DNA from 2 places in the Streptomyces erythrochromogenes genome. Region 2 is predicted to be linked to the other one. Evidence: riboswitches for the same ligand, from Rfam matches in the RefSeq annotation. Region 2 holds a riboswitch; the other holds the start of a gene.
What was found. Region 2 has a riboswitch for cobalamin ahead of OHA91_RS13455 (ribonucleoside-diphosphate reductase subunit alpha). Riboswitches for the same ligand answer to the same signal wherever they lie in the genome.

Region 1 (5,704 bases), 1.1 Mb from region 2:
CGCGGCGCTTTCGGGCGTTCCGCTGCTCGCGCTGCGCCGCCCCGGCTGGGAGCCCGGACCGGGCGGCGCGTGGACGTTCGCGGACTCTCTGGACGGGGCCGCGGACCTGTTGCCGGGCCTCGGCAACCGGGTGTTCCTGACCACCGGCCGGATGGGCCTGCACACCTTCGCGGACCTCGACGGCCTCTGGTTCCTGGTGCGTTCGGTGGACCCGCCGGCCGGACCCGTCCCCGCACACCTCGAAGTCCTGCTGGCGCGGGGCCCGTTCACGCTGGAGGACGAGCGGGAGCTGCTGGCCCGCCACCGCATCGACGTCCTGGTGACGAAGGACAGCGGCGGCTCGGCCACCGCCCCCAAGCTGACGGCCGCCCGCGAGGCCGGCATCCCGGTCCTCGTCGTACGCCGCCCCCCGGTCCCGGAGGGCGTGGCGGAGGCGGAATCGGTGGCCGCGGTACTCGACTGGCTGCGGCAGCAGGCGTGAAGACGTCGGTCCCGGGGTGGGAAAAGCACCCCGGGGACCGACGTCCGGTCAGGCTACGTCACGGGTAGCGGCGCGGCGTCCACGTGATCCGCGACCCGTCGGGCCGCTCGGTGACCTGCGTCTGCGAGGAGCCGATCAGCAGGATCGTGCGCATGTCGACCTCGGACGGCTCCAGTTCGGCGAGCGTGACGACCCGCACCGACTGCTCGGGGCCGCCCACGTCGCGGGCGACGACCACCGGGGTCTGCGGCGAGCGCAGTTCCAGCAGCAGCTCGCGGGCCTGGGCCACCTGCCAGGTCCGGCTGCGCGAGCCGGGGTTGTAGAGGGCGAGGACCAGGTCGGCCGCGGCGGCCGCGCGCAGCCGCTCCGCGATGACCTCCCACGGCTTGAGCCGGTCGGACAGCGAGATCGTCGCGTAGTCGTGGCCGAGCGGGGCGCCGGCCGCGGCGGCCGCCGCGTTGGCCGCGGTCACGCCCGGGAGGACCCGTACGGGCACGTCCTTGTACTCGGCCTGCCCGGCGACCTCCAGGACCGCCGTTGCCATGGCGAAGACGCCCGGGTCGCCGCCGGAGACCACGGCCACCCGCTTCCCGCGGCGGGCGAGGTCGAGCGCGAACTCGGCGCGCTCCGACTCCACCTTGTTGTCGGAGCCGTGCCGGACCTGGCCCGGCTTGACGGGCACCCGGTCCAGGTACGTCGTGTACCCGACCAGCACCTCGGCGTCCGCGAGGGCGCGCCGGGTCTGCGGGGTGAGCCACAGCGGGCCGGCCGGGCCGGTGCCGACGACCGCGACCTCGCCGGGGCCGGACGGCACGCTGCCGGGGTTGCCGATTCTGCTGGGCACCACGGCGACGGCGAAGTACGGCACGCTGTCGGCGTCGGTGTCGGCGAGGTGTCCGGTGCGCTCGCCCTCCATCGTGGCGCGTTCGACGTAGCGGGCCTCGGCGAGGCGGCCGCTGTTCTCCATGGCGCCGCGCACGGCGGGGAAGGTCCGGCCGAGCTTCATCACGACCGCCGAGTCGGTGGCGGCGAGGCGGGCGGTCAGCTCCTCCTCGGGCAGCGTGCCGGGGAGGATGGTCAGGACCTCCTCGCCCTCCACGAGCGGGGTGCCGAGCCGGGCGGCGGCGGCGCTGACGGAGGTGACGCCGGGGATGACCTCGGTGTCGTACCGGTCGGCGAGCCGCTTGTGCATGTGCATGTACGAGCTGTAGAAGAGCGGGTCGCCCTCCGCGAGCACGGCGACGGTACGGCCGGCGTCCAGGTGGGCGGCCAGCCGGGCGGCGGCGGCCTCGTAGAACTCCTCCATCGCGCCCTGGTAGCCGCCGGGGTGGTCGGTGGTCTCGGTGGTGACCGGGTAGACCAGCGGTTCCTCGATGTGGCTGTCGCGCAGGTGCTTCGCGGCGATCGAGCGGGCGATGGACCGGCCGTGGCGGGCGCTGTGGTAGGCGACGACGTCCGCCTCGCCGATCACCTCGACGGCCCGCAGGGTCATCAGGTTCGGGTCGCCGGGGCCGAGCCCGACCCCGTAGAGGCGGCCCTTGGGCTGCGCGTCGCTCATTCGGCCACGCTCGCGATGGCGTTGAGGGCGGCCGCGGCGATGGCGCTGCCGCCCCGGCGGCCGCGCACGACGAGGTGGTCGAGGCCGGACGGGTGGGCGGCGAGGGCGTCCTTGGACTCGGCGGCGCCGATGAAGCCGACGGGCACGCCGATGACGGCGGCCGGGCGCGGGGCGCCCTCCTCGATCATCTCCAGCAGCCGGAACAGCGCGGTCGGCGCGTTGCCGACGGCGACCACGGAGCCCTCCAACAGGCCGCGGTCGCGCCACACTTCGAGAGCGGCGGCGCTGCGCGTGGTGCCCATCTTCGCGGCGAGTTCCGGGACCGCCGGGTCGGAGAGGGTGCAGATCACCTCGTTGTCGGCGGGCAGCCGCTTGCGGGTGACCCCGCTGGCGACCATCTGCACGTCGCACAGGATCGGCGCGCCCGCCTCCAGCGCGGCGCGGGCGCGCAGCACCACCTCGGGGGTGTACCCCAGGTCCTGCGGGAGGTCGGTCATCCCGCAGGCGTGAATCATGCGCACCGCGACCTGGGCGACCGAGGCGGGCAGCCCGGAGAGATCCGCCTCGGCGCGGATCGTGGCAAAGGACTGGCGGTAGATCGCGGCGCCGTCCTTCTCGTACTCGAACACGGTGTACTCGCTCATTTCTTCACTGCGGCTTCGGACTCTGGGGTGATGAGGTGGTCTCGCGGGCGGCCGTGAGGGCGGCCGCCAGGTCCGGCCCGTGCGGCAGGGTGCGCCCGTCCACGGAGAGCCGGTACCCGTCCTCCGTGGCGAGCGCGTCCACCCACTGCGTTCCCCGCGGGTGGCCGCACCGGCGCTCGCAGCCGGACCAGTGCACGGGCAGCGGCCCGCGCGCCCGGTCCACGAGGGCGCGCGCGTCGGCGCGTACGTCCGCGAGGGACTTCGCGCAACCGGGGCGCCCGGTACAGGCGGTGACGGACTGCCAGGGGTTGCCTGCGGACACGACCAGGCCCGCCTCCTCCAGCAGGGCGGGGCCGTCGACGGGGCCGCGGAGGGGGGCGTCGGGGAGGACGACGGTGCGCCAGGGGGTGATCCGCAGCCCGTCGCCGTGACCGGCGACCTCGGCCAGGACCCGCCACTGGCCGGTGGTCATCCGGCCCAGCGGGGGCAGGACGCACAGGTCGCCGCGCGGGCCCGGCCCCCGGCCCCACGGCCGGGGCGGGGCGGTGTACGGCCAGGCCACTTCGGGGGTGCGGGCCGCGTCGATGCCGGCGGCGGTCAGGCGGGCGGTGAACTCCGCGTCGTCCAGGGCGTGTCCGGCGGGCAGTTCGGCCAGGCGCCAGGCGCGGGTACCGGCCGCGTCCGCGGCATCGAGGAAGTACTCGGCGGCGAGCAGCGCGGCACGCGGGGCGTCCTGTGCGGCGACGGCCACGGCCCCGGCGGCCGCACCGAGGCGTACCAGCGCCCGGCCGCCGGGCCTCCCGAGGACGGTGACGTCGGGTTCCAGGGCGGCCACGTCCCCGCGCCCGTCGTCGAGGGCGAACAGGAAGCGGCCGGACAGGGCGGTGACGCGGGCGTTCGCGCACAGCAGCCGGTCCAGCTCGCGGACCCAGGGCAGTACGTCCTGCGAGGTCGGGGTGGCCACGATGTTGCGTACGCGTTCGTGGCCTGGCGCGGGCAGCAGCCCGGCCGCGTCCAGCAGCGCGGCGAGTCCGGCGCCGCAGCCGTCGGCGAGGCCGCGCAGCTGCACGTTGCCGCGGGAGGTGAGCTCCAGGTGCCCGTCGCCGAACCGGTCGGCGGCCGACGCGAGGAGCGAGGCCTGGTGCGCGGTCAGCGCCCCGCCGGGGATCCGGACGCGTGCGAGGTGCCCGTCGTCCGCCGCGTGGAGCCGGAGCGCGCCGGGGCAGGCGTCATCGCGGTCCCGTATGACGGGTTCGTCCCGCGATACGGCGGAAGGGGGCTGGGGCATGGCGGCGAGCATACCCACGTTTCCCCTCACCGGAACTGTGTCCGCCGCCACTCTCCGTCACCCGGCGCGCTCCGGGCACCGCCGGAAATCCCAGCCCTGCCAGGGGGTACCACCCAGCGGTGGCCGGGGGAGTTTGGGGCGCGGGGGTCCGGGGGCAGAGCCCCTGCAACGGATCCGCACCCGACACAACCAGCCCGCCCCACCGACCAAGCCACGGCCGAGCCCCCCGCAGCAGCACCACACCCGACACAACCAGCCCGCCCCACCGACCAAGCCACGGCCGAGCCCCCCGCAGGGGCACCGCACACGACCACGGCCCCGCCCACCCCGGCACGGACCACCCGCCCCTAAGATGACCTTCCGGCGGCCCACACGGTCCGCCGTCGCCGAGGACGGCGACATGGGAGGAAGCCCGGTGCGAATCCGGCGCGGTCCCGCCACTGTGAACCCGGCCGAGCCATGGGGCCGGGTGAGTCAGGAACTCCCGCTGTCCTCACTGCCCGGGGCGCGGAAACCCCGAGGAAGGCCTGCCGCCGCATGATCCTGCTGCTGTCGACGTCCGACACCGATCTGCTCAGCGCTCGCGCAGCGAACACGGCGGACGCCCCCGTCCCGTACCGGTTCGCGAACCCCTCCCGCCTTCCCCTCGACGACCTCCCCGGCCTCCTCGACGGGGCCGACCTGGTCGTCGTACGCCTCCTCGGCGGCCTGCGGGCCTGGCAGGACGGCCTGGACCTGCTGCTGGCCCCCGGCCAGACCCGCCCGGTCGTGGTCCTGACCGGCGAACAGGCTCCGGACGCCCAGCTGATGGAGGCCTCCACGGTTCCGATCGGCATCGCGGCCGAGGCGCACGCCTACCTCGCGCACGGCGGCCCGGCCAACCTCGAACAGCTGGCCCGGTTCCTCTCCGACACCGTCCTGCTCACCGGCCACGGCTTCGAGCCGCCCGCCGCCGCCCCCACCTGGGGCCCCCTGGAGCGCACCGCGCAGCGCACGGACGGCCCCGAGGTCGCCGTGCTCTACTACCGCGCCCACCAGATGAGCGGCAACACCGGCTTCGTGCACACGCTCTGCGAGGCCATCGAGGCCCACGGCGCCCGGCCGGTCCCCCTCTTCGTCTCCTCCCTGCGCAGCCCGGAGCCGGAGCTCGTCGCGGCCCTGGGTTCCGCGGACGCGGTCGTCACCACCGTCCTCGCGGCGGGCGGCACCAAGCCCGCCACCGCCTCGGCGGGCGGCGACGACGAGTCCTGGGACGCGGGCGCGCTCGCCGGCCTCGGCGTGCCGATCCTCCAGGCCCTGTGCCTGACGGGCTCCCGCGCCGCCTGGGAGGAGAACGACGAGGGCCTCTCCCCGCTGGACGCCGCGACGCAGGTCGCCGTGCCCGAGTTCGACGGCCGGCTGATCACCGTCCCGTTCTCCTTCAAGGAGCTCGACGAGGACGGCCTGCCCGCCTACGTGGCCGACCCCGAGCGGGCCGCCCGGGTCGCCGGCATCGCCGTGCGCCACGCCCGGCTGCGCCACATCGAGCGCCGCGACAAGAAGATCGCCCTCGTCCTCTCCGCGTACCCGACCAAGCACTCCCGCATCGGCAACGCGGTCGGCCTGGACACCCCGGCCAGCGCGGTGGAGCTGCTGCGCACCCTCATCGCCGAGGGCTACGACTTCGGCCCGGTCCCCGAGATCCCCGGCCTGGTCTCGGGCGACGGCGACGAGCTGATCCGCGCCCTGATCGA
Region 2 (5,704 bases):
CTCTTCGGCATCGCCAACCAGCTGCTGGCCGCGGTCGCGCTGGCCGTCTGCACCACGCTGCTGGTGAAGTCCGGCCGGCTCAAGTGGGCCTGGGTTACGGGCGTCCCGCTGGTCTGGGACGCCACGGTGACCCTCACCGCCAGCTACCAGAAGGTCTTCTCCGAGGACGTGAAGGTCGGCTTCTTCGCCCAGCGCGACAAGTACCAGGCGGGCATCGACGCCGACAAGGTCCTGGCCCCGGCCAAGAACATGGACGACATGCACACGATCGTCACCAACGCCACGGTGGACGGCGTGCTGTGCGCCCTCTTCGCGGTGCTGATCATCGTGGTCCTCGCGGACGCGCTCCGCACCTGCGTCAAGGCCGTCCGCGACCCGGGGTCGGCGAAGCTCTCCGAGGTCCCGTGGACCGAGTCGAAGATCGTCGCCCCGGCCGGCCTGATCGCGACCGCCGAGGAGCGGGCCCGGCTCGCCGCCGCGGCCGACCGCGATTCCGGCGGCGGGCAGGTCAAGGAGCCGGTGGGGTGAGCACCGTACGGAGCGTGCTGGCCAGGGCCAGGTTCTACGTACGGGAGTTCTCCGGGGAGGCCGCGTACGACCGGTACGTCGCCCACGCCCGCTCCCACGACCCGGACGCGGAGGTCCTCACCCGCCGCGCCTTCGAACGCGCCCGCACGGACGCCCGCGAGGCGGACCCCCGCGAGGGCTTCCGCTGCTGCTGACACATGCGAAGGGCCCCGCCGCACGACGCGGCGGGGCCCTTCGGCGTCCTCAGCGCACCCCGTCCTCGAGGGGCTCGGTCTGAAGGGTGCGGCCGACGGGGTCGGGGCGGTGCTGCCCCCGACGACGGCGCCGGGCCCCGACACCCGTCCTGCACACTCGACCGCATGGACATGGTGATCAGAACGGCGGTGCCCGCCGACTACGAGACGCTGGGCGAGATCACGGCGCAGGCCTACCTCGCCGACGGGCACCTGGACTTCAACGAGGACAACGCCTACCTCAACGTGCTCCGCGACGTGGCCGGGCGGGCCGCACTGGCCGAGGTGCTCGTCGCCGAGCGCGACGGGCAGGTGCTCGGCGGGGTGACCTTCGCCGCACCCGGCAGCCCGCTCGCCGACATCGCCGGCCCGGACGAGGCCGAGTTCCGGATGCTGGCGGTGGCCCACGCGGCCCGCGGCCAGGGCGCCGGCGAGGCCCTGGTGCGGGCGTGCATCGAGCGTGCGCGGGCCGTCGAGGGCGTCACGGGCGTCGTCCTCTCCACCCAGCGGAGCATGGCCGGGGCCCACCGGATCTACGCGCGCCTGGGCTTCGTACGCACTCCGGAGCGGGACTGGGCGCCCATCGAGGGCCTGACACTGCTCACGTATCGACTCAAGCTGTAGCCACGCCGACACAACATGTGGGGGGTCGCGCATCGGCGCCCCCCCACATGTATGCTCATGCCTGCTGTCGCCGCAGGGGAATCCGGTGTGAATCCGGAACTGTCCCGCAACGGTATGAAGTGTCCGGCATCCGGACACCAAGTCCGATGACCTGCCGACAGCGCGCCCGGATCGACCGACCCGGGTGCCGACACGTCCGGGCCTCGCGGTTGGGCCGGTGGACGCCGTGCGGTGTGCCCTCCTGCCACGCCCGCATGCGCCCGCGCCCGCCGCCGATGACCGGGCCGAGCGAGGGAGAGCTCCCGCCGTGACCATCGCGCCTTCCGCACCGCGCGCCGAGTCCGTTTCTGGCGACAACACCGAGGGCCCGGGGGCCACGCTGCTGCGTACCCTCACCGAACTTACGGCGGACCTCCCCGACACCGACCCCGGCCGCGTCGCTGCCGCCGCGCTCCGCGGCCGCAGCTCCGCCGCCGACGAGGCCGAACTGCGCGGGCTGGCCACCGAGTCCGCCGCCGGGCTCATCTCCGAGGACCCCGCGTACTCGAAGCTCGCCGCCCGCCTGCTGACGCTGGCCGTGCGCGACGAGGCCGCGAGCCAGGGCTCCACCTCGTTCTCCGCCTCCGTCGAGGTCGGCCACCGCGAGGGCCTCATCGCCGACCGCACCGCCGAGTTCGTGCGCACGCACGCGAGCCGCCTGGACGCGCTGGTCGAGCACACCCTCGCCGAGGGCGCCGACGACCGCTTCGGCTTCTTCGGCCTGCGCACCCTGCACAGCCGCTACCTGCTGCGCCACCCGATCACCCGTCAGGTCATCGAGACCCCGCAGTTCTTCATGCTGCGCGTGGCCTGCGGCCTCGCCGCGGACGAGAGCGTCCAGGCCGTCGAGGAGGTGGCCTCGCTGTACCGGCTGATGAGCCGCCTCGACTACCTGCCCTCCTCCCCCACGCTCTTCAACTCCGGCACCCGGCACCCGCAGATGTCCTCCTGCTACCTGCTGGACTCCCCGCTGGACGAGCTCGACTCGATCTACGACCGCTACCACCAGGTCGCGCGCCTGTCGAAGCACGCGGGCGGCATCGGCCTGTCGTACTCCCGCATCCGCGCCCGCGGTTCGCTGATCCGCGGCACCAACGGCCACTCCAACGGCATCGTGCCGTTCCTGAAGACGCTCGACGCCTCCGTCGCCGCCGTGAACCAGGGCGGCCGCCGCAAGGGCGCCGCCGCGGTCTACCTGGAGACCTGGCACGCGGACATCGAGGAGTTCCTGGAGCTCCGCGACAACACCGGTGAGGACCAGCGCCGCACCCACAACCTGAACCTCGCCCACTGGGTGCCGGACGAGTTCATGCGCCGCGTGAACGCCGACGCCGAGTGGTCGCTGTTCTCCCCGGCCGACGTGCCCGAGCTGGTCGACCTGTGGGGCGACGAGTTCGACGCCGCCTACCGCAAGGCCGAGGCCGACGGACTGGCCCGCAAGACCATGCCGGCCCGCGACCTGTACGGCCGGATGATGCGCACCCTCGCGCAGACCGGCCAGGGCTGGATGACCTTCAAGGACGCCTCCAACCGCACGGCGAACCAGACCGCCGAGCCGGGCACCGTCGTCCACTCCTCGAACCTGTGCACCGAGATCATCGAGGTCACCAACGACGGCGAGACGGCCGTCTGCAACCTCGGCTCGGTCAACCTCGGCGCCTTCGTCGTGGACGGCGAGATCGACTGGGAGCGGATCGACGAGACCGTCCGCACCGCCGTCACCTTCCTCGACCGCGTCGTGGACATCAACTTCTACCCGACCGAGCAGGCCGGCCGCTCCAACGCCCGCTGGCGCCCGGTCGGCCTGGGCGCGATGGGCCTCCAGGACGTCTTCTTCAAGCTGAAGCTGCCCTTCGACTCCCCCGAGGCGAAGGCCCTGTCGACCAAGCTCTCCGAGCGCATCATGCTGGCCGCGTACGAGGCCTCCTGCGACCTGGCCGAGCGCAGCGGCCCGCTGCCGGCCTGGGAGCAGACCCGCACCGCGCGCGGCGTCCTGCACCCGGACCACTACGACGTCGAGCTGAACTGGCCGGAGCGCTGGGACGCGCTGCGCGCCCGCGTCGCCGAGACCGGCATGCGCAACTCCCTGCTCCTCGCCATCGCCCCGACGGCGACCATCGCCTCGATCGCCGGCGTGTACGAGTGCATCGAGCCGCAGGTCTCCAACCTGTTCAAGCGCGAGACCCTGTCGGGCGAGTTCCTCCAGGTGAACGGCTACCTGGTGGAGGAGCTCAAGCAGCTCGGCGTGTGGGACGCCCAGACCCGTGAGGCGCTGCGCGACTCCTCCGGCTCGGTCCAGGGCTTCGGCTGGATCCCGGCCGAGGTCCGCGAGCTGTACCGCACGGCGTGGGAGATCCCGCAGCGCGGCCTGATCGACATGGCGGCGGCCCGTACGCCGTTCCTGGACCAGTCGCAGTCGCTGAACCTGTTCCTGGAGACGCCCACCATCGGCAAGCTCAGCTCGATGTACGCGTACGCCTGGAAGCAGGGCCTGAAGACCACGTACTACCTGCGTTCGCGCCCGGCGACGAAGATCGCCCGCGCCGCGCAGGCCGCCACCGCCGCTCCGGTGGCGCTCCCGCAGGCCGTCGACGCCGATGCCCTGGCCTGCTCCCTTGAGAACCCCGAGTCCTGCGAGGCCTGCCAGTAATGAGCTCCACCGACAACAAGAACCTCCTGGACCCGGGCTTCGAGCTCACGCTCCGCCCCATGCGCTACCCGGACTTCTACGAGCGCTACCGGGACGCGATCAAGAACACGTGGACGGTGGAGGAGGTCGACCTCCACTCGGACGTCGCGGACCTCGCGAAGCTGACGCCCGCCGAGCAGCACATGATCGGCCGCCTGGTCGCGTTCTTCGCGACCGGCGACTCGATCGTCTCGAACAACCTGGTGCTGACGCTCTACAAGCACATCAACTCCCCGGAGGCGCGCCTGTACCTGTCGCGCCAGCTGTTCGAGGAGGCCGTGCACGTCCAGTTCTATCTGACGCTGCTCGACACCTACCTGCCCGACCCGGACGACCGCGCGGCCGCCTTCGACGCGGTCGAGGAGATCCCCTCCATCCGCGAGAAGGCGCAGTTCTGCTTCAAGTGGATGGACTCGGTCGAGAAGATCGAGCGCCTGGAGACGGCCGCCGACCGCCGCCGCTTCCTGCTGAACCTGATCTGCTTCGCGGCGTGCATCGAGGGCCTGTTCTTCTACGGCGCCTTCGCGTACGTGTACTGGTTCCGCTCGCGCGGCCTGCTGCACGGCCTGGCCACCGGCACCAACTGGGTGTTCCGTGACGAGACCATGCACATGAACTTCGCCTTCGAGGTCGTGGACACGGTCCGCAAGGAGGAGCCCGAGCTCTTCGACGACGCCCTCCAGCAGCAGGTCACCGACATGCTGAAGGAAGCCGTGGAGGCGGAGCTGCAGTTCGGCCGCGACCTGTGCGGCGACGGCCTGCCGGGCATGAACACCGAGTCGATGCGCGAGTACCTGGAGTGCGTCGCGGACCAGCGCCTGGTCCGTCTCGGCTTCCCGCCGGTGTACGGCTCGCAGAACCCGTTCTCCTTCATGGAGCTGCAGGGTGTCCAGGAGCTGACGAACTTCTTCGAGCGCCGTCCGTCGGCCTACCAGGTCGCGGTCGAGGGCACGGTCGACCTGGACGAGGACTTCTAGTCCCGCAGGTGCACCGAGAGCCGGGACGCGAGGTGATCGCGTCCCGGCTCTTCGCGTTCCGGGGCGGTGGGGACGCCTGCGGGAGGGCGTCGGCGGGGCTCAGTGGGCGAGGCGCCCGCGGCGCCAGGCAGCGGACCGCGGGCCGTGCCGGCGCGGGGTGGGCGGCATGCCGCCCGCCTTCTGCCGCGGCAGCCACACGAGCCGGGTCCGGGCGGCCCGCAGCTGCCGGTCGATGCGCCGCTCGCGCAGGGCCCCGTAGAGGGCGGGGGCGAGCAGCAGGGTGGCGACGGCGAGGACGGCGAGGTAGCTCAGGAACGTGTTCATGTCTCCACTGTCTCTCCGTCCGCGCAACCCCGCGAGTGGCAGGACTGCCATGAAAGAGTGAATTACTGCCACACTGGATCCATGCTGAACAACGTGGCCGTGGCCCTCCTCGACGAAGTCGCCCCCTTCGAGTTCGGGATCTTCTGCGAGGTCTTCGGGATCGACCGCAGCGACCACGGGCTGCCGGTCTACGACTACGCGGTGTGCGCGGCGGAGGACGGCCCCCTGACCATGTCGGGGACCGGTTTCGCGTTCGCCCCCGCCCACGGGCCGGAGCGGCTGGAGAGCGC

Region 1: it holds a riboswitch for cobalamin, as region 2 does, so the genes downstream of both, cobN (cobaltochelatase subunit CobN) here and OHA91_RS13455 (ribonucleoside-diphosphate reductase subunit alpha) in region 2, are expected to answer to the same signal.

Annotation. Positions count from the first base shown of each region.
Region 1 is NZ_CP108036.1:1,956,459-1,962,162, forward strand. It holds gene OHA91_RS09030 (cobalt-precorrin-6A reductase) at 1-481, shown strand, start outside; gene OHA91_RS09035 (precorrin-2 C(20)-methyltransferase) at 540-2,039, opposite strand; gene OHA91_RS09040 (precorrin-8X methylmutase) at 2,036-2,683, opposite strand; gene OHA91_RS09045 (cobalamin biosynthesis protein CobG) at 2,688-3,971, opposite strand; cobalamin riboswitch at 4,341-4,468, shown strand; gene cobN (cobaltochelatase subunit CobN) at 4,509-5,704, shown strand, end outside.
Region 2 is NZ_CP108036.1:3,034,153-3,039,856, forward strand. It holds gene OHA91_RS13440 (carbon starvation CstA family protein) at 1-528, shown strand, start outside; gene OHA91_RS13445 (CstA-like transporter-associated (seleno)protein) at 525-722, shown strand; gene OHA91_RS13450 (GNAT family N-acetyltransferase) at 888-1,385, shown strand; cobalamin riboswitch at 1,437-1,558, shown strand; gene OHA91_RS13455 (ribonucleoside-diphosphate reductase subunit alpha) at 1,693-4,074, shown strand; gene OHA91_RS13460 (ribonucleotide-diphosphate reductase subunit beta) at 4,074-5,090, shown strand; gene OHA91_RS13465 (hypothetical protein) at 5,190-5,414, opposite strand; gene OHA91_RS13470 (helix-turn-helix domain-containing protein) at 5,496-5,704, shown strand, end outside.